One region of the Cellulophaga sp. L1A9 genome, then DNA from elsewhere that is predicted to be linked to it. Evidence: riboswitches for the same ligand, from Rfam matches in the RefSeq annotation. Region 1 holds a riboswitch; each other region holds the start of a gene.
What was found. A riboswitch is a leader RNA that binds a small molecule or an ion and turns the genes downstream of it on or off. The one in region 1 is predicted to bind S-adenosylmethionine.

Region 1 (7,555 bases):
TCCCTATTTAATCTAAAAAACGAACTTGGGAAGCTGCTTATCTTATTATAACTAAGGTCTAGAAAAGTTAAGCTATGCAGCAAACCAATTGTACTTGGTAGTTCTTGCAGGTTATTGCCATCAACACTTAACCACTCCAATCTTCTTAGCTCACCAAAAGATTCCGGCAGGTATTTTAATTGACCATTTCCAAAATTGATTTTCTCTAATTGATGGAGTTTACCAAAATTTTCAGGTAAATACTCGAAGCAATTGTCCGCTGCCCATAGCTCCTTTAAATACCTCAAATTAGCAAAATTTGCCGGTAGGCTTTCTAACTGATTACCATCTAAAGACAGTACTTCTAAGTATTTGATACGCGTAACTACTTCTGGTACCTTCTTTAATTTAAGACTAAAGATTGCTAAATCTCTTAACGCATAGAGTTTATCAATCCACTGCGGGAATTCAACTAAAGGGTTAGCACCAAAACCCAATTCTTTTAAGTTTGTTAATGCACTGAAAGATTCAGGAATAATTTCTAACTGATTTTCTGAGAGCGAGAGTGTTTTTAAATACCTAAATTGAAGCAAGAATTCAGGAACACTAGTAAAATTGTTGCCGCGAAGATGTAAAACTTCTAAATATTTCAGTTCCGTAATAAAATCTGGCAACTCTGTGAGTTGATTATCACTTAGATTAAGTTCTCTTAATTTAAGATTCTTCAGAATACTTTTCGGTACTTCTTTGAGGTTTTGATTGGATAAATCTAGAACATCTTTCTTTTCCTTTTCGTAGGCCATGTAGTTTGGTAAATGCTATAGGATATAGTACGAATTTAAGGAATTAAATTTTGGTATTATGCTTAGATTTATCGGTAGCTCAAATAAATCGAAGTCTTTTATTTGATGCGAATGATTACAATACCGCTCCCTTGTCTAACCAACGTTGCAAAAGAGCATCGTTATGAGAAATAGGGACCAAATGAAATTTAGAAAATCGCTTGAAAACTCTCGATTCTTCTAGTGTTTCCATACAAACAGATACTGGAGAAAGATAGTTGGAATGGATTAGAAATAATTTGCCGTCACGCTTTAACAGATAGCCAACATGCCCTTCATCAAAACCTATAAAATAGAGGCCTTCTTCCGTTAATCCATCAATCTCTGCAAACGCTTTTTCTGGTGTATCTTGATCAACGTTGTGAATTATAGCTCCACAACTAATCATTTTAGCCTCATCAATAGGAGATTTTTGAGCCAATGTATACCGATTGATATTTATACCCATATCGCGTAAGGTGGTAGATATAAAATAGCCACATGCAATTTTACCTTGGTTAGGTATTGCGGTATGACCTCCAAAACTCCAAGGAGTTCCGTACCAGTGCGGTATGATCTGATCTACTAACTGATTGGCAAAAGCTATTTTAATTGTCTCAAGAGAAATAGTACCTAAACGAAGTTCTTCTTTTAAACGCAAACGAAGCTTACCCGCATCTACTTTAGAGCTGGCATAAGAAACAGCAATACTATCTGAATCTGTTTTAAACTCAAAGGCTAAACTCTCCTTAAAACTCCTATTTCTCGCTATTGGAAAGGGCTTTTCAACAGTAAAGCTATAGGCTTCCACATTTTCTGCTTTGGGCGGTAAATCGCTTGTAAGACCAAAAGAAAGGAGTAAAGAGAAAAATAGCATGAATTTTTTTAGTGTATTAAGAGTTAGGCGATGTTTTAGTAACGTATTATTTAAGAGGAAATTACATTGAAAATGTTAAACTTTTGCTTTACTCCGTAATGCCCTTTAAATACTAAGGTTCACGGCCCACCAAACTTCATAATCCTGGGGTACTAAAGGTCGGTAGCTTTGAAAACCTTGATCGGCAATTTTAAGTCCGACAATTTCATTTTTATCATCCCGTACATAACTTATAAAAACAAACGAATGTCCATAAGGGTCTAGTTTTTTAACGTCTACGCCTTTTACTACTAGTTCATAGTCTTCCTTATAACGCCAAACTTGCACGAGTGCTCCAGGTCTTAATTGGCCACTCCAGATTCCTGAAGTATCTACCAATGTTCCCATACCAGCATAAGCAATAGCACCAGCGTTGCCTTTACCTCTATATTCTTCTGGAAGGCTTCGCCACTCCGGTTTTGTATCAGAAGCGGAAACGTAAAGCAAATCAAATACCTGTTTAGATGTGTAGCGTTTTGAGGCCATATGGTCTGGTAAATCTTGATAAGGCAAATGACCATGAACTTCTTTGTATGCTTGTTCAAAACGGTGTTTGCTTACAGAAAGGCAATGTCCTCCAGGCTCCTTATTCTGGCTGGTTAGATAATTCTCTACAATTTTTTCTGCAACTGGACTTTTAATTTCTAAAATATTAGGCCTTGTAAATTCTGGAATTAGAACAGCCTCCGGCAAAATTTCGTTCGCTTTAGTAATAGTGCCTTTGTGTATTATGGAATCTAATGGATGAAGTGGAACTGATGTTTCTAGTTCAAGTTTCAGGTTAATATTGGTATGGTCATCAAAACCATATTTCTGTTCTGAAGTTCTTGTCGTATTTTGATGAGAACCTGAAGAATTTTTTCCCTGTTTAGTCTGTTTGGTAGCCGTACACCCCAATAGCATGAGACCTATAAAAGCGAAACCAATACTAGATTTTTTTAGTACTATTTTTAAAGGGGTACTTTTCATTTCTTAAGCTTGTATGTACCTTATTTGTTGGTTTAGTAAAAATTACTAACACAACTACAAAGGTAACACAATTACAGAATTTCAAGGAGCGCAAATTGACTTAAAAATCTATGAATAGATAAGGAATACAACTTGCTTTTATTCAGGTGCGCTACCCATTTTCTCGTCTCCTAATTGCTACTTTTCATTAAAGGTCATTACATGCAACTTATTTTAAAATACAACACAAAAAATAGGTCGGGAAATTGGTCTAGAAATCCACTTTCAAAAAAAGCTCCTTCTGATTTATAGAAAGCTACCCAACCTATAAAAATTTTATATACAAATTAACGTATTTTAAGAATTGTCTATCGCATTAAAGCTTATTTTTGCCGCCTTAAAATAATTATCAAGAATCTCAAAAAAGGAGATAGCAACCTGCAATAACGAGCAAGGTGCTAAATAGATAAGCCAATTATTTGGAACAAATGTTAATTCATATTTCTATTTATTTGCTGCTATTTCCTTTTTTAAAGTATACAATAAGATGGCACATAAAAAAGAACGTATTCCAAAATTTTCAGCACTAATCCCCCTATTCGTATTCGTTTTTACGTTTTTAGGTGTTGGAATCTATCAAAATGATTTCTATGCCTTACCTGCTCCTATAGCCGTTATTGTAGGTATTATCGTTGCATTTTTACTATTTAAACAAACGATGCAATCAAAAATAAATACTTTATTAAAAGGCTGCGGTGATGATAAAATATTAACCATGTGCCTTATCTATTTATTGGCGGGTGCATTCGCAGCGATAACTAATGAAACAGGAAGTGTGGCTGCCATCGTAAATCTTGGTTTGGATTATATTGCGATTCAATATATTTATGTAGGCATCTTTATTATTGCCAGCTTCCTATCGGTTTCTACGGGAACTTCTGTAGGTGCTATTGTGGCATTAGCGCCCATTGTGGTAGGTTTTGCTGATAAAAGTGGTGCAGATTTAGCTATTTTATGCGGCGCATTATTAGGAGGTAGTATGTTTGGTGACAACTTATCAGTTATATCAGATACTACCATAGCCGCAACACAATCACTAGGCTGCAAAATGAGTGATAAGTTTAAACAGAATATTAAAATTGCCGTCCCTGCAGCGCTATTTACAATTGCTATTTTAGTTTTTCAGGGATTGGGGTTAAAATCTGACGAAACAGAAACCGTTGCCTATAGTTATTCTATTGTGAAAATTGTTCCCTACTTGCTCGTAATTATTCTTTCTATTGTTGGTGTGAATGTATTTGTAACCTTACTACTAGGTACTATTTTCGCGGGACTTTTAGGAGTTCTTTATGGCGATTTTACATTGATCGCTTCTACAAAAATTGCGTACGTTGGTTTTACAAATATGACCGAAATCTTCTTATTGTCTTTGCTCACCGGAGGATTAGCGGCATTGGTTGAAAAAAATGGCGGTATCGATTTTATATTAGTCAACATTAAAAAAAGAATTAAAAACAAAAAATCAGCCCAATTAGGAATCGCAAGCTTAGTGAGTACTATAAATATGGCTATTGCCAATAATACCGTATCTATTATTATTGCTGGGCCTATTGCAAAAACTATAAATGACGAGTATGCTTTAGATAACAAAAAAACAGCTTCTATTTTAGATATATTTGCTTGCATTGTGCAAGGCTTGTTGCCGTATGGTGCGCAAGTATTGATGATCCTTAGTTTTTCAAAAGGAAGAATAGATTATTTAGATTTGGTAGCTAATACCTGGTACTTATTATTGCTATTTATCTATACCATAGCTTTTATAAGCTTTAGACCTTTACAGAAAAGATAGTGATGATGGGCTTCCGCTACGCTTTGAAGATTGGTTGTGATCACTACACAAAAAAAACCGTATCTTACCCTTTGTTATGCATGCATAGTAAAAACCGCTAATACTCAAAAAATGACCAAGTATCCACATCTTTTCGAACCTTTAGATTTAGGCTTTACGAGCTTAAAAAACCGAATTTTAATGGGATCCATGCATACTGGCTTAGAGGAAGAGAAAAATGGAGTGGAAAAAATAGCAGCCTATTATGCAGCGCGTGCAAAAGGAGGTGTTGGATTAATTATTTCTGGCGGAATTGCGCCTAACATACAAGGTTGGACCGCACCTTTCTCTGCAAGAATGAGTACGAAAAAACACGCTAAACACCATAAAATAATTACAGATGCTGTGCACAATGAAGGTGGTAAAATATGCATGCAAATATTACACTCTGGACGTTATGGCTACCATCCGTTTGCTGTGGCACCGTCAGCACTAAAATCGCCCATTACGCCTTTCAAACCTTTTAAATTAAAATCTTCTGGAATTAAACGTACGATTCGTGATTTTGTGAATTCTGCAAAACTGGCCAAATTAGCAGGCTACGATGGGGTAGAAATTATGGGTTCCGAAGGCTATTTAATTAATGAATTTATTGCAGAAAGAACAAATAAACGTACCGATGATTATGGGGGAAGCTATGAGAATAGAATGCGTTTACCGATAACATTAGTACAACAAACACGGGAAGCTGTAGGACGCGAGTTTATCATTATCTACCGTTTATCGATGTTAGATTTAGTAGAAAAAGGGAGCACTTGGCAAGAAGTTGTAACCTTAGGTAAAGCAATTGAAAAAGCAGGAGCAACAATCATAAATACAGGAATTGGTTGGCATGAATCGCGCATACCAACAATTGCAACATCAGTACCAAGAGCGGCATTTACTTGGGTTACCCAAAAAATGAAAGAAGAGCTTTCTATTCCGTTAGTAACCTCTAATAGAATAAATATGCCTGAAACTGCTGAAAAAGTATTGGCAGAAGGCCATGCGGATATGATTTCGATGGCGCGCCCATTTCTAGCTGATCCAGAATGGGTACTTAAAGCAGAAAATAATAAATCTGATGAAATAAATACCTGTATTGGCTGCAATCAAGCCTGTTTAGACCATGTTTTTGCGCAAAAAGTTGCGAGTTGCTTGGTAAATCCTAGAGCCTGTCATGAAACAGAACTAAACTATCTTCCGACCTTGAAAAAGAAAAAGCTTGCTGTGGTAGGTGCTGGTCCTGCAGGTTTGGCTGCGGCAACTATTGCAGCACAGCGAGGGCATGATGTTACCCTTTTTGATGCCGACAAAGAAATAGGGGGCCAATTTAATATGGCGAAACAAATACCAGGAAAAGAAGAATTTTATGAAACCATCCGTTATTTCAGCAAGCAGATAGCATTACATAAAGTCACCCTAAAACTAAACACACGCGTAAACCCTGAAGATTTAGATCAGGGCAATTTTGATGAGGTTATTTTGGCTACAGGAATCAAACCACGAGCCCTAAAAATAGAAGGTATAGACCACCCTAAAGTCTTAAACTATATTGATGTTTTGAAGTTAAAAAAACCAGTTGGCAAACGTGTCGCTGTTATAGGCGCAGGAGGAATTGGTTTTGATGTGTCCGAATATTTAGCCCATGAAGGAGAAAGTACTTCACTAAATATTGATGCATGGTTAAAAGAATGGGGAATTGATAAAACAATGAAGGCTCGAAGTGGAATTGAAGGTGTACCTGCAGAAGTTCACCCTTCAGCAAGAGAAATCTTTATGTTCAAGCGAAGTCCAGGTAAGTTTGGTGCCAAATTAGGCAAAACTACAGGCTGGATTCATCGTTCTACATTAAAAAAGAAAAAGGTTGCGTTTATCAATGAGGTGCAATACACTAAAATTGACGATGAAGGCTTACATTATATGCAACACAAAGAACAAAAAGTATTGGCAGTAGATTCCGTAGTCATTTGTGCTGGTCAACTACCATTTGCCAACTTGTTGGCACCATTAGAAGCAAAGGGAATAAAAGTACATGTTATTGGAGGTGCTGATGTTGCTGCAGAATTAGATGCAAAACGAGCAATAAATCAAGCCAGTAGATTAGCCGCTAAAATTTAGAATGGGGTTTTGCTTATGTTCCATTATAAAAACCACATCGGCTACATATCATTGTTTTTATGTAGCGAATTTTTTCCCAAACAGACAGGTGACAATACCTGAACCTAGTCCTTTCCGTAACATTACACGATTAGAAAAGTCTGCCTTAGAATATTTGCCTCGATTATAAAGTTCTTTTAACGATTGCCTACAGAACTTGATATTTTATTTTAAAACTGTTCGTCTACGCTATTCTTCCATCCAATAGCATTAAAACCGTATACTATTGGAGTCTTTTGTTGCGATGCATCATAAATTAAAAATAGCTTTTAAATATCTTTCCTCTTCAACCCTATTCTGTTTTCGGAAGGGTAAAGTAAAATGTAGTACCTATCCCCTCTTCGCTTTCCAACCAAATAGATCCTTTATAAAAAGTGATGATTTTTTTTACGATTGACAACCCTATCCCTGAAGAAGAACCCGTACTTTCCAATTTGGTAAAGACTTTAAATATTCGTTCAAAATAATCTGATTTAATTCCGACCCCGTTGTCTTTAACAAAAAACTCAAAACAGTCATCCTTTTCAAGACATCCAACGGAAACTACTCCGTGTTCTTTATCATTATAGTTTATGCCATTTTGAATTAAGTTTTGAAATACTTGCTTAAATTTCCAGGCATTTCCATAAAAACTAGGTAAGTTTTCTTGAACGGTAATTTTTACAGTAGAAGGAATTAAGATCGTTTGCAAAACCTCGTCAATAATCAAATTAAAATTAATTTGTGCATCTTGAGATTCCATTCTATCGATAGTCGAATAGTCTAAAATTCCTTTGATTAAAAAATCCATTTTCTCTACATTAAACAATACTTGGTTTAAAGGGGTCAAGAAATCTTCTCCCAATGCTTCCTTATGATCGTCCA
Region 2 (7,555 bases), 1.9 Mb from region 1:
GGGGTTGTCAATGCTCAAAAAATAACCATAACGGGAATTTTGAAAGATGCTTCAGGGAGCCCTTTAGAAATGGCAAATGTGGTTGCTGTAAATCAAGAAACGAAAAGCTTGGATGGATTCGGAATTACGGATCCTAATGGTAAATATAAAGTCAATGTTAATCAGAATAGCACGTATAGTTTAAAGTTTAGCTATATAGGTTTTCAACCTAGAGAGTTTCTAATTGAAACAAAAGAAGAGGATCTTCAACGCGATATAGTTTTAGAGGAGCAAGCAGAAAGTTTAGATGAGGTTGAGGTGGTTTATGAAATGCCAGTTGTAGTTAAGGGGGATACTATTGTGTACAATACAGACTCTTTTGTTACTGGAACCGAAAAAAAATTAGAAGATGTACTGAGTAAACTTCCCGGAGTAGAAATTAATGAGGATGGAGAAATTGAGGTAGAAGGAAAAACCGTTACCAAAGTAATGGTCAATGGAAAAGATTTTTTTGACGGAGACTCTAAATTAGCCGCAAAAAATATTCCCGCAAATGCCCTTGATAAGATAGAAGTTCTTAGAAACTACAGTGAAGTTTCACAATTAAGTGGAGTCACAAACAATCAAGATAATGTAGCTTTAAATATTAAGCTTAAATCAGGAAAAGAGAAGTTTTGGTTTGGTGAAATAACGGCGGGCCTAGGATTGGATGATCGGTATTTAGCGCACCCTAAATTGTTTTTTTATAGTCCTAAATACAGTATCAATATCTTAACGGATCTTAATAATATTGGTCAATTGCCTTTTACGTCAAGAGATTATAGAAATTTTACGGGTGGCTTTAGGAGTAGAACAGGAAATACAGGAACTAGTTTTAGTGTTGGAGATGGTGGTTTGGGCTTATCTCAGCTCCAAAATAACCGTGCTAAAGAAATAAATACAAGGTTTGGTGCAGTGAATTTTAGTTATGCACCAACAGAAAAATTAGATTTAAGTGGCTTCGCAATTTATTCCTATGCCAATACAGACTTGCAAACAGTAGCAACGCGTACCTATATTAGTAGTAATCAACAAGAAATAACCACAACAGGTACAGAACAAACGTCTAATTTAGGGTTGTTTAAATTAAGTGCGGCATATAAACCTAGTGCAAATTTACAAGTAGAATATGATGCACTAGCAAAATTTTCTGATGAAAATGAAGATGTAGCTATTTTGTCTGTTGCGGATGTTACAGATCAGATTTTCGAGAATAAACAGCAAACACCTTCTAGTTTTAATCAAAATGCAAATGCGTATTATACCGTAGATGAAAAGAATATATTGGCTTTTGAAGCGCAATATTTAATACAAAACGAAGATCCTTTTTATAATGCAATTCGTGAAATCCAACCTTTTGAGAGTATTCTTCCTTTAGATGAAAATCAATCTAATTACAACATCAATCAAGATCGAAAAATAAAAACAAATAAGTTTGATTTTAAGACCGATTACTATTTTATTACGGGAGCTAAAAGTAATATTAATTTCACTTTAGGTACTACGCAAAGTAGTCAGGAATTCAATTCAAACATCTTTCAAATTTTAGATGGCAATTCAGAATTGCAATTCACGGATGCTGATTTAGTGAATGATGTGGAATATAATTTTTCTGATATTTTCTTTGGGTTTCATTATAAATTAATTGTAGGGAAATTTACGTTTAACCCTGGTTTTAAAGTGCATGACTATAAGGCTAAGAACACACAATTGGCTACTTCGGTTACAGATGATTTATTCAATGTTGTTCCAGATCTTTTTGTAAATCTTCAATTAAAGCAATCAGAAAGCATTCGTTTTAATTATACTGTAAATCGTCAGTTTTCAGATATAGATAAATTTTCTAGAGCGTATATTTTTAGTAATTACAACTCCATGTATCAAGGAAATCGTGATTTAGAAAGTGCGTTGTTTCATAATTTATCACTTAATTTCTTCAGTTTTAGTATGTTCAATATGCAAAACATTTTTGCTAATATTAATTATAGTAAGCGTGTAGATGCATTTAAAAATAATAGTTCTATTATCGGAATTAATCAGGTGAGTTCAACCATTAATTCTAATTTGGAAGATGAAGTATTATCTGGTTCTGCCAATTTTCAAAGAACATTTGGAAAAATAAAGGTAAGTTCAAGAGGGTCGCTTTCTTATTCCAATTTAAATAATATTGTCAATGATAGTCCTAGTGTTTCTGAGTCGCTAACACAGAGTTATAGAGCTTCATTAGCTACGAGTTTTAAAGATGCGCCTAATGTTGAGGTAGGGTATAATTATGCGGTTAATAATTATGATAACGGAGGAAATTCATCTACGTATTATACAGATACACCTTTTCTTAAAGTTGATGCAGCTTTCTTAAAAAGTTTTATTTTTCTTGCGGATCTAGATTACTACCATTATCGTGATAAGGCGGACTCAATTAATAATGAATATGGAAATTTAGATACCAGTATATCCTACCAAAAAAAAGATAGTAAGTGGGAGTATAGTGTAGAAGTAACCAATTTACTTAATAATACAGAGTTAAATCAAGATAGCTTTAATGAGCTGTTTTATAGAACCTCCTCGTATGTGGTACAACCACGATATGTAATGTTTAAAATTAAGTATGATCTGTAAAATTGCAATTTGTTGTTAAACCATTTTTCAGATCCCATCTTTTATTTTACTTTTGCGCTATTATTAATTGAGGACGGATTTGACTGATTGCAACCTCGTAAAAAATGCTAAAGCAGTTGTGACTGAAATTTCTTTTCGGTTCATAAACTTCTTTTAACCTTTCTGTCAAGTCTATTCTAGAAAATAAAACCATTTATGGCTTATTTATTCACATCAGAATCTGTTAGTGAAGGGCACCCAGATAAAGTAGCAGACCAAATAAGTGATGCGCTTTTAGATAATTTTTTGGCTTTTGATCCAGAAAGCAAAGTAGCATGCGAAACATTAGTAACTACAGGTCAGGTTGTATTGGCTGGGGAAGTTAAGAGTGATACCTATTTAGATGTTCAGCAAATAGCAAGAGATGTTATTAATAAGATTGGATATACTAAAGGAGAATATCAATTTAGTGGAGATTCTTGTGGTGTTATTTCTTTAATTCATGAGCAATCTCAAGATATTAGTCAAGGTGTAGATCGTGGTTCTAAAGAAGAGCAAGGTGCAGGAGACCAAGGGATGATGTTTGGGTATGCGACCAAAGAAACGGAAAACTATATGCCTTTGGCTTTAGATATTTCGCATAAAATATTACAGATCTTAGCAGACTTAAGAAGAGAAGGTAAAGAGATTTCATATTTAAGACCAGATGCAAAAGCACAAGTAACTATAGAGTATAGTGATGAAAATGTGCCGCAACGTATAGACACTATTGTAGTATCTACTCAACACGATGCATTTGATGCTGATGATGAAAAAATGTTAGCAAAAATTAAAACAGATATTATTTCTATTTTAATTCCTAAAGTAAAAGAACAATTGCCAGTACATATTCAGGCTTTGTTTGATGATGCAATTACGTACCATATAAATCCAACAGGAAAATTTGTTATCGGTGGCCCTCATGGAGATACGGGTTTAACAGGTCGTAAGATTATTGTAGATACTTATGGTGGTAAAGGTGCTCATGGTGGTGGCGCTTTTAGTGGTAAAGATCCAAGTAAAGTAGATAGAAGTGCGGCGTATGCTGCGCGTCATGCTGCTAAAAATTTAGTAGCTGCAGGAGTGGCTGATGAAATTTTAGTTCAAGTTAGTTATGCTATTGGAGTAGTGGAGCCGACCTCTATTTATGTAGATACTTATGGAACTTCAAAAGTGAATTTGAACGATGGTCAAATAGCTAAAAAAGTAGCAGAATTGTTTGACATGCGTCCGTTCGCAATAGAAGCCCGTTTAAAATTACGTAACCCTATTTATTTAGAAACAGCAGCCTATGGTCACATGGGGAAAGAACCAATAACAGTAACAAAAACTTTTGAATCACCTTACAACGGTAGAGTTGAGAAAGAAGTGGAGTTATTTACTTGGGAGAAATTAGACATGCTTGATGAAGTAAAAGCAGCATTTGGAATATAAATTTTTGAAAGTTTCTAGCGGTCAATATTAGTAGTGACATTAGATCGCTAGAAACTTAACAAAAAAGTGACATTTTATAATTATTGGTGAATAATTAGGAATTTAAAAAGTTCCGACGTTATATTTGCACCGCACAAGTTCAAACACGTATTGAATAGTTATCAAGAAAGGTGGAGGGAATAGACCCTTTGAAACCTTAGCAACCCTTTGTTCTTTTTCTAGAACAATGAAGGTGCTAAATTCTACCAAAAATTGCTTTATGCATTGGCGGCAGATAACGAAAAAATTAATTGCTATTCTTAGCAATTGAATATTTCTTCTTAATAACTTTTTGATTTTTATCTATGCCAGTCGTATACGTCTGCTACTAGAGTTTGGCTTTTTATTTTATAACAAATTTAAAAAACAAAAAGATCATGAGTACACAAAAATTAGCAACAAACGCTTTACATGCAGGGCATGATACTACACAAACTGGAGGAACAAGAGCAGTGCCTATCTATCAAACATCATCTTATGTTTTTAGAGATACAGATCATGCTGCAAAATTATTTTCTTTAGGGGAATTAGGGTTTATCTATACGCGTTTAAATAATCCTACCAATCAAATTCTACAAGATAGATTAGCAGCTGTAGAAGGTGGAGTGGGGGCAGTAGTTTTTGCTTCAGGTACCGCAGCAATTTCAACAGGTTTGTTAACTTTATTAAAAGCAGGTGATCATATTGTTGCTTCGAGCAGTTTATATGGGGGGACGTTTAATTTATTGAATGTAACCTTACCTAGATTAGGGATTACAACCACCTTTGTAGATGCATCTGATCCGGATAATTTTGGTAAGGCAGTACAAGATAATACACGAGTTTTTTTTGTAGAATCTCTAGGAAATCCAAAATTGGATGTTTTAGATTTGAAAGCAATTTCAAAACATGCTAAAGCGGCACAAGTGCCTTTTATTGTAGATAATACCGTAGCTTCTCCCGTATTATTAAATCCTATTGAACACGGTGCAGATCTTGTGATTCATTCCTTGACAAAATATATTGGAGGCCATGGAACTTCTTTAGGAGGCGCTATTGTGGATGCAGGTACCTTTGATTGGACGAATGGAAAATTCCCTGAATTTACAGAACCTTCTGCAGGGTATCATGGGTTGGTCTATAGCGAAGCTTTAGGAGCAGCTGCATTTACGTTTAAGCTAATTTTAGAAGGCTTACGTGATTTTGGTGGTGCTTTGAGTCCGTTTAATGCATTTCAAATTATTCAAGGACTAGAAACCTTACCAGTACGTATCAAACAACATAGTGCAAATGCATTAGCGTTAGCTACGTGGTTAGAAGGTAGAGAAGAAGTTGCTTGGGTAAACTATCCTGGATTAAAAAGTAGTAAGTACTATAGTTTAGCAAAAGAATATTTACCTAAAGGACAAAGCGGCTTAGTTACCTTCGGAATTAAAGGAGGTTTTGAAGCGGCTCAGAAAGTAACTGATGCCACTAAAATATTCTCGTTATTAGCTAATATTGGGGATACAAAATCATTAATTATTCATCCAGCAAGTACAACCCACCAACAATTAACAGCAGCGCAACAAGAAGCAGCGGGAGTACCGCAAGACCTAGTACGTTTGTCTGTTGGTTTGGAAGATATTGAAGATTTAAAAGCAGATTTAGTTCAGGCTTTTGAATCGCTTTAATTTTCGCAGAGCTTACTTTAATTACACATTTTATTTGGCCTTTTTAGGCTTGATTGATTAAAAATATACTATGCTACAGCATTTAACGATACCTAATTATACCAATCACGGCGGTACTACTCAAGATATTAATTTATCCTACCAGCTATTTGGACCTGAATTACACACTGCACCAATTATTTTGGTAAATCATGCCTTAACGGGTAGCTCTGATGTGGCAGGCGAAAATGGTTGGTGGTCTGCATTAATTGGGGATGGAAAATGTATCGATACACAGAAATACACCATTTTAGTATTCAATGTGCCAGGGAATGGTCATGATGGTTTTGTGGTTGAAAACTATAAAGATTTTGTAGCCCAAGATATCGCAAAGCTATTTCTGATAGGACTTAAAAAACTAGAAGTGAATCGTCTTTTTGCCCTTATTGGAGGTTCTATGGGTGGCGGTATTGCCTGGGAAATGATCGCTTTAGAGCCTAATCTAACGGAGAATTTAATTCCTGTAGCATCAGATTGGAAATCTACAGATTGGCTGATTGCTAATTGTCAAATTCAAGAGCAATTTTTATTGAATTCTAGTCAGCCTGTACATGATGCCCGTATGCATGCTATGTTATGTTATAGAACGCCAGAATCTTTTAAAGAGCGGTTTAAGCGAAGCACGAATGAAGAATTACATGTGTTTAATGTAGAAAGTTGGTTAACACATCATGGTGCAAAACTGCAAGAGCGTTTTCAATTGTCTGCGTATAAGTTGATGAATCAGCTCTTGAAAACTATAGATATTACTAGAGATAATAAAGATGCTTTTTCAACGATTGAAAAAAGTGCAACGAACATTCATATTATAGGCGTTGATTCTGATTTATTTTTTACAGCAAAAGAAAATAGAGACACTTTTAAGCAATTGGCGCAGGTAAACAGTAATGTTACCTATGGTGAGATACGGTCACTACATGGGCATGATGCTTTTTTAATTGAGTTTCAACAAATGGAACAATTGCTAAAAGGAATATTTGATCAAAATGGACAAAATAAACGGATCAAGATATTAAAATTCGGAGGTAAGTCTTTGGCGAATGGAGATGGTTTAGACCGAGTTTTAGAGCTTGTAGCGACTAAAGTCAATAGAGGTGAAAATATTGGTATTGTTTTATCTGCACGTGGTAAAGCTACTGATCAATTAGAAACGATACTTAAGAGAGCGTCTAAAGGAAAAGAATATTCAAAAGATTTTGAAGCTTTTAAAGAATATCAACAATCTGATTTTAATATAGCGCTATCTAAAGAATTTTCAGATTTAGAAAAGCTGTTTGAGGGAGTCTCTTTATTAGGAGATTACAGTGCGAAAATAAAAGATCAAGTGTTGTCTTTTGGTGAATTAATTTCAGGAAAAGTAACAACTCAATTGTTGAATGATCTTGGCATAAAAGCTAAATTTATCGATTCCCGTGAATTGATAAAAACAGATAGTAATTTTGGGGATGCTCAGGTATATGAGGCCTTGTCAAAAGAAAATGTTTTAGAGGTTATTTCTAAATTAGATGCGAATGTAGTTCCCGTTATTACTGGGTTTATTGGGTCGAATAAAGGAAACGAAACGACTACTTTAGGAAGAAATGGCAGTAACTATTCAGCAGCATTAATTGCAAACTTTTTAGATGCGGCAGAATTGCAAAATTATACCCATGTAGATGGAATTTATACCGCAAATCCTGATTATGTAGCTGATGCAAAGCGTATTGCGGAACTATCTTATGGGGAAGCCAATGAGC
Region 3 (7,555 bases), 1.9 Mb from region 1:
GAACCGTACAATGTGCTTCTATTTCCGTATTATTTTCATCATACCCATGACTAATCATAAAACTACCTAAGCTAAGTTCTATAAAATTTTCCATGCTAATCGTCTGCTATATTTGTTGCCAACCAACGTGAAGCATCTTCTAAAGGAATTCCCTTCCTTTTCGCGAAATCTGCCACTTGGTCTTCTTTTATTTTTCCAAGGCCAAAATAACGTGCTTCAGGATTAGCAAAATAATAACCACTAACGCTTGATGCTGGCCACATAGCTAAACTCTCCGTTAATTTTACTCCTATTTTATTTTCCACATCAAGCAATTCCCAAATGGTTAATTTCTCTAAGTGATCTGGACAAGCAGGATACCCAGGAGCAGGACGAATCCCTTTGTAAGTTTCATTAATTAAATCTTCGTTACTTAAAGTTTCATCTGAGGCATAACCCCAATGTTTTATTCGCACTTCTTTATGCAAGTATTCCGCATAGGCTTCTGCCAAACGATCTGCTAATGCTTTTACCAAAATGGAATTATAATCGTCTAGGTTATCTTTATAGGCATCTGCCATTTCATCAGCTCCAAAACCTGTGCTTACACAAAAGCAACCCATATAATCTTGTATTCCTGAATCTTTAGGGGCTATAAAATCGGCCAAAGCATAATCAGGCACCCCTTCTCTTCGTTTTAATTGCTGACGAAGGGTTCTAAAAATCCTCCTCTGCGCTTCGGGCATCTCCTCCGAAGGAGAAGAAGAAACAACTTCAATATCATCATCGTTGATAGAATTAACAGGAAATAATCCGAAGATACCTTTTGCTGTTAGGCGTTTTTCTGAGAATATTTTTTTCAACATCTTCTGAGCATCTGCAAAAAGCTCTACTGCTTGTTCACCTACCACATCATCTGTTAATATATCTGGGTACTTACCATGCAGTTCCCATCCTCTAAAAAATGGAGACCAATCTATAAAAGGTTCTAATTTCTCTAACGCTACTTCTTCAAAAACCTGAATTCCCAATTGATTAGGCTTTGTGATTTTAGCAGTCTCCCATGCTATTTGAAACTTATTTTCACGGGCCTGAGCTATGGTTTTATATTCTTTCTTTTTTGTTCTGCTTAAAAACTTATCTCTGAATGATTCGTAATCAAGTTTTATATCTTGTTTATAATTAGATGCTGTTTCTTTCTTCAATAAATCTCCTACAACCGTAACTGCTCTAGAAGCATCGTTTACATGAACCACTGCTTGGCTATATTGCGTATCTATTTTTACTGCAGTATGGGCCTTACTCGTTGTTGCTCCACCAATTAATAAAGGCACTTTAAAATTTTGGCGTTCCATTTCTTTCGCTAGAAAAACCATTTCATCTAAAGACGGAGTTATCAATCCGCTTAAACCAATAATATCAACATCATGTTCTATAGCTGCATTGATAATTTTTTCTGGCGGCACCATAACCCCCAAATCAACAATCTCGTAATTATTGCAGGCTAGAACTACACTTACAATATTTTTTCCAATATCATGAACATCTCCTTTTACGGTGGCCATTAATATTTTTCCAGCTCCTTTATCGTCTCCCTCTTGCGGGTTTAGTAGTTTTTCTTCTTCAATATACGGCAGTAAATAAGCCACTGCTTTTTTCATTACTCGGGCAGATTTTACTACTTGTGGTAAAAACATTTTTCCGCTCCCGAATAAATCTCCAACAACATTCATTCCTGTCATTAAATTTCCTTCAATAACCTCAATAGGCTTATCGGCAGCTACACGAGCTTCTTCTATATCTTCAAGAATATATTGATCAATACCTTTTACCAAAGCACGCGTAATTCTATTTTGCAAAGGTTCTTCCCTCCAAGATAAATCTACTTTACTTTCTTTTGCCGTACCTACTACGGTTTCTGCAAAATCTAAAAGCCGCTCTGTAGCATCATCTCTTTTATTAAGAATAACATCTTCTACCCGTTCTAATAGATCTTTAGGGATATCATCATAAACACCCAATAAACTAGGATTTACAATCCCCATATTCATCCCTGCCTGGATCGCATGGTATAAAAACACCGAGTGCATAGCTTCACGAACAGGATCGTTACCTCTAAAACTAAAGGAAACGTTACTTACCCCACCACTCACACTACAATGAGGCAGGTTTTCTCGCACCCATTTTGTAGCCTTTATAAAATCGATAGCATTCAATTTATGCTCATCCATTCCTGTGGCTACGGGAAATATATTTAAATCGAAAATGATATCTTCAGGCGCGAAATTTACTTCATTTACCAGAATATCATAAGAACGTTTTGAAATCTCTAATCTGCGTTCGTAGTTATCTGCCTGACCAGTTTCATCAAAAGCCATGACGATAACTGCGGCACCATACCGCTTAATTAATTTTGCATGATGTTTAAACTGCTCTTCTCCTTCTTTAAGACTAATGGAGTTCACCACACATTTACCTTGTACTACTTGTAAACCCGCCTCAATAATCTCCCATTTAGAGCTATCAATCATGATAGGCACTCTAGAAATATCTGGCTCTGCTATCACTAAATTTAAAAACTTAACCATGGCTTCTTTACCATCGATAAGTCCGTCATCCATATTAATATCAATGATCTGCGCACCACCATCTACCTGATCACGAGCCACACTTAAAGCCTCTTCAAATTTCTCCTCTTTAATTAATCGAAGGAATTTTTTTGAACCTGCTACGTTTGTACGCTCACCAACATTTACAAAATTTGTATTTTCCGAAAGCACTAAAGGCTCTAAACCTGAAAGCTTCAGGTACCGTTTTGGTTGTCGATTGTTAGTTGATGGTTGTTTGCTCTCTTCTATCATAATTACAACCCTTTGTAATATTTTATAAATCCGTTTAATAGCTTTTTACTGCTACAAATCTGATTCATTTTTATTTAAAAATTATCTTCCTCTATATATTCTTGATCCAGCGCTAAAAACACAACAATCAATTATTGACCTGCAACAATTCTAGGTTTTATATCTTTCACTACATTAGCAATAGCAGAAATATGTTCGGGTGTGGTACCACAACAACCCCCAACTATATTTACTAGGTTCTTTTCTACATATTCTTTTATTTGCGAGGCCATTTGCGCTGGCGTTTCATCATACTCACCAAAAGCATTCGGCAAACCTGCATTTGGATGTGCAGATACCGCAAAACCTGTTTTAGCAGATAACACTTCTAAATGTGGCACAAGCTGACTGGCTCCTAAAGCACAATTAAAGCCTACTGATAAAATTGGAATATGTGAAATAGAAATTAAAAAAGCTTCTGCTGTTTGGCCTGATAAAGTTCTACCAGAGGCATCTGTAATAGTACCACTGACCATGATAGGAATATCAATACCGCGTTCATCTTTCACTTCTTCAATTGCAAATAGGGCTGCTTTCGCATTTAGGGTATCAAAAATGGTTTCTACCATTAGTAAATCAGAACCACCATCAATCAAAGCCTCAACCTGTTGCTTGTACGCTATTCTTAATTCATCAAATGATACCGCTCTATATCCTGGATCGTTTACATCTGGAGACATACTTGCCGTTTTGTTTGTTGGTCCAATACTGCCTACTACAAAACGAGGCTTATGTGGCTCTTTTGCTGTAAACTCATCAGCTACTTGCTTTGCAATCTTTGCAGATTCATAATTTAATTCATACACCAAGTCTTCCATATAATAATCTGCCATGGCGATTGTTGTACTCGAGAATGTATTGGTTTCAACAATATCTGCTCCTGCGGCAAAATATTGGCGGTGAACATCTGCAATTGCTTCTGGTTGCGTTAATGACAACAAATCATTATTACCCTGTAATGGGTGTTCCCAATCTTTAAAACGCTCCCCTCTAAAATCTTCTTCTGTGAATTTATGACGCTGAAGCATAGTCCCCATAGCTCCATCTAGCACTAAGATTCTCTCTTTAAGTATCTCTTTTATGTTCTTCATTTCTCTTTTCTAAAAAACTGCTCTGCATTAGTGATAGCAGCGACATCCTTTTTTACTTACGCAAGTAAAAAAGATATAGCGGATAGCACGGTCATTTGCCTTTTTTTTTGCAAATGAAATGCTCTAATATTAAAATATCAAGTAAAGTAAAAACTAAGACGAAATGTTTCGCTTTTGTTATCTATTTCAAAAATGAATCTACTTTTGAATAGAACTTAGCACCTTCTTTTTAAGTAAATCTACTTTCAAAAGGGTTGCCAAGGCTTCATAGGGTCTAGTCCCTCCACCTTTCTTGATAACTATTTTTCAATGTTGCAATGAACTGTTTGAATTGATTACAAAGAAACACCACATCACAATTAAAACCAAATAAACTAAACAATAAAAGCCTTCTAACAGTAAAGTAAGAAGGCTTTTAATATATGAAAAGGTTTAAAATTTAAGAGATACTTTGTATCACTTCTTTTTTGGCTTCTTTTTTAGTACCGTCAAATCCTTCTACACCACCAACAGTAGTATATTTCATGACATAACGTTTTCCTGGATTGACAATTTGATATGCGAATTGACACATAACAGCTGCCTCATGGAATCCTGAAAGAATTAATTTCAATTTACCTTCGTAGGTGTTTACATCGCCAATAGCAAAAACTCCTGGGATATTTGTTTGATAATCTTTAGCGTTATTTACTTTGATTGCATTTTTATGAATTTCCAAGCCCCAATCGCCTATAGGACCTAATTTTGGAGAAAGACCAAATAATGGAATAAAATTATCTACCTCTAAATTGGTTTCTCCTTTTTCCTTATCGTTATGTTTGATTATTACAGATTCAATTTTACCATCTCCAGCAACACCAATAACCTCAGCTTCTGTAAATAATTTAATTTTACCAAGCTTTGCTAATTCTGATGCTTTTTCTACTGAATCTAACGCACCTCTAAATTCATTTCTTCTGTGTACTAAAGAAACTTCTGATGCAACATCTGCTAAGAAAATAGCCCAATCTAAAGCAGAATCTCCACCGCCAGCAATCACTACCTTTTTACCACGATATACTTCTGGATCTTTAATAAAGTAATTTACTCCTTTATCTTCAAAGTCGATAATATTTGGAATCAAAGGCTTCCTTGGTTCAAAAGAACCTAAACCACCCGCAATAACTACTACAGGGGCATGGTGCTTCGTACCTTTGTTCGTGGTTACAATAAAAGAACCATCTTCTTGCTTATCTAAGGTTTCTGCACGTTCACCTAGCGTATAACCCGCCTCAAAAGGTTTAATTTGCTCCATAAGATTATCTACCAATGTTCCTGCTAAAATTTCTGGAAAAGCTGGAATATCGTAAATTGGTTTCTTTGGATATATCTCTGAACACTGCCCGCCTGTTTGTGGCAATGCATCAATTAAATGGCATTTTAATTTTAATAATCCTGCTTCAAAAACGGTGAACAAGCCTGTAGGTCCTGCTCCAATAATTAAAATATCTGTTTTTATCATCTCTCTACTAATTCAAAAAATTCTTGTGTTGAAATACCTCTAAAATACTACTGCAAATTTACGACAGTAAAATAAATTAATCATGCACTTCGCTTACTTGTTTATACGATTCTATTGCACTTGAAAGCGCTTTTCTATGGTTAACTACTGCCCCAATTATTATAATTGCCGGATTTGCTAATTGTTGTTTATCGACTTCTGATTGAATAGTCGAAATAGTTGCTATTCCTATCTTTTCATCTTCTCTTGTACCATTCTGGATGATAGCGATTGGCGTTTCTGCCTTTCCTTCTTTCTCAAACAAAGCTACTATTGCGGGTAATTTTGACATTCCCATTAAGATCACTACGGTAGCATTTGATTTGGCTGCCAAAGCTACATCTGAAGAAAGCTTATGCTCTTTTGTAGTCCCTGTAATGACCCAAAAACTTTCTGCAGCTCCTCTTTTCGTTACTGGAATGTTTTGAGATGCCGGTACCGCCACAGCTGACGATATACCCGGAACCATAGCTACCTTTAAACCATGGGTTGCCGCATATTCCATTTCTTCTGCACCACGACCAAAAATAAAAGGATCTCCTCCTTTTAAACGAACGACATGTTGTGATTGACCACGTTGCACGATAAGCTCATTGATCTGCTCTTGTTGATACGCGTAACACCCTTTGCGCTTCCCTACAAAGATGAGCTCTGCATTTTCTGCATAGCCTAACAATTCAGGATTCACCAGGGCATCATACAAAACAACATCTGCTGCCTGCAATGCTTTTATAGCCTTCAGCGTAATTAAATCCGGATCGCCAGGACCCGCACCAATTACTGTAAGCAAACCCAAGTTGCTAGCATTAGTATGTTTTGTATTCTTAATCATGATTAATTTACTTTTGCTAGTTCAGCATTTCTATACTCTTGAACCTTTCCTAAAAATACTTTCGTATCCTTTAAGTAGTCCTTAGCAAATACTTCTGTAGGTTCGTTTTTATTGATTTGAAGAATAAATTCTTCAAAACCTTTATTCAAAGCGATGGTACCATTCGCAACGAATTTTTCATCAAAATCCTTAATGATTCCCGCATGCGTATTCGTTTTCTGATTTTCTGAAGTAAGGATTGCTTTAGCGGTATTTACCATAGAAGAATAGGAGTGATAAATACTAGCGGCCCATTTCCCTTCATTAAAGGTAGTTTCTGCCGTTTGTATTTTCTCTTCACTCTCAAATAATAATGTGGCAATCAAATCAATTACTACCCCTGCACACTCACCTACTCCAATAGCTTGAATATATTCTTCAGAATTACCCCAATCGATAAAATCATCAGGCGTTAAATTTTCAACATCTGTTAAATCTTTCAAGAAATCATAGAAGTACATTTGCTCTTTTTCTGCATAGTACTCTGGAAATGATAATCCATTACCATTAGCATCAAAATCATTTAAGATCAAACGCAACGCTTCAGGACCTCTTTTACTTGGTATTTTCACTACTTTATCTGCAAACCTACCTTCACCATTACCCATATTACCACCTCCTAAAAGCACTTGTAATGCCGGAGCTACTAATTTTGATTTGGTACGCACAGACATTCCTTGAAAACCAATATTTGCCATATTATGCTGTCCACATGCATTCATACACCCACTAATTTTAATCACCACATCTGGGTTATTAATATAGTCAGGATATTCTTCCTTCATTACACGCTCTAACTCTTCTGCAATACCTGTACTACTTGCAATCCCTAAATTACAGGTATCTGTACCTGGGCAAGCGGTAATATCTATGGCCTTATTATAGCCAGCTTCTGTAAAGCCTAATTTTTTTAATTCTGAATAAAAGAAAGGAATTAGTTCTTCTTTTACATAAGGAATTACAATATTCTGACGCAGGCTTAAACGAATTTCGTCTGCTGCATATTTTTCTATTAAATCTGCTAAGGCACGTGCTTCTTTAAGATAAAAATCTCCTAATAAAACTTTTACTCCTATAGCCACATAGCCCTCTTGTTTTTGAGGAATTATGTTGGTAGATTTCCAAGCATCGAAAGCTACCTGATCCTCAATAACTACATTTGGAACAGCAACTT

Region 2: it holds a riboswitch for S-adenosylmethionine, as region 1 does, so the genes downstream of both, GQR94_RS11575 (O-acetylhomoserine aminocarboxypropyltransferase/cysteine synthase family protein) here and GQR94_RS19960 (Na+/H+ antiporter NhaC family protein) in region 1, are expected to answer to the same signal.
Region 3: it holds a riboswitch for S-adenosylmethionine, as region 1 does, so the genes downstream of both, GQR94_RS11640 (homocysteine S-methyltransferase family protein) here and GQR94_RS19960 (Na+/H+ antiporter NhaC family protein) in region 1, are expected to answer to the same signal.

What each region holds. Positions count from the first base shown of each region.
Region 1 is NZ_CP047027.1:4,551,510-4,559,064, forward strand. It holds gene GQR94_RS19945 (leucine-rich repeat domain-containing protein) at 1-782, opposite strand, end outside; gene GQR94_RS19950 (hypothetical protein) at 898-1,677, opposite strand; gene GQR94_RS19955 (hypothetical protein) at 1,783-2,685, opposite strand; SAM-I-IV-variant riboswitch at 3,066-3,163, shown strand; gene GQR94_RS19960 (Na+/H+ antiporter NhaC family protein) at 3,212-4,513, shown strand; gene GQR94_RS19965 (NADPH-dependent 2,4-dienoyl-CoA reductase) at 4,625-6,652, shown strand; gene GQR94_RS19970 (ATP-binding protein) at 6,984-7,555, opposite strand, start outside.
Region 2 is NZ_CP047027.1:2,665,149-2,672,703, forward strand. It holds gene GQR94_RS11565 (outer membrane beta-barrel protein) at 1-2,637, shown strand, start outside; gene metK (methionine adenosyltransferase) at 2,833-4,089, shown strand; SAM riboswitch class I at 4,245-4,370, shown strand; gene GQR94_RS11575 (O-acetylhomoserine aminocarboxypropyltransferase/cysteine synthase family protein) at 4,506-5,780, shown strand; gene thrA (bifunctional aspartate kinase/homoserine dehydrogenase I) at 5,851-7,555, shown strand, end outside.
Region 3 is NZ_CP047027.1:2,682,688-2,690,242, reverse strand. It holds gene GQR94_RS11650 (hypothetical protein) at 1-94, opposite strand, end outside; gene metH (methionine synthase) at 96-2,840, opposite strand; gene GQR94_RS11640 (homocysteine S-methyltransferase family protein) at 2,972-3,970, opposite strand; SAM riboswitch class I at 4,145-4,272, opposite strand; gene GQR94_RS11635 (NAD(P)/FAD-dependent oxidoreductase) at 4,410-5,471, opposite strand; gene cobA (uroporphyrinogen-III C-methyltransferase) at 5,548-6,342, opposite strand; gene GQR94_RS11625 (HEPN domain-containing protein) at 6,345-7,555, opposite strand, start outside.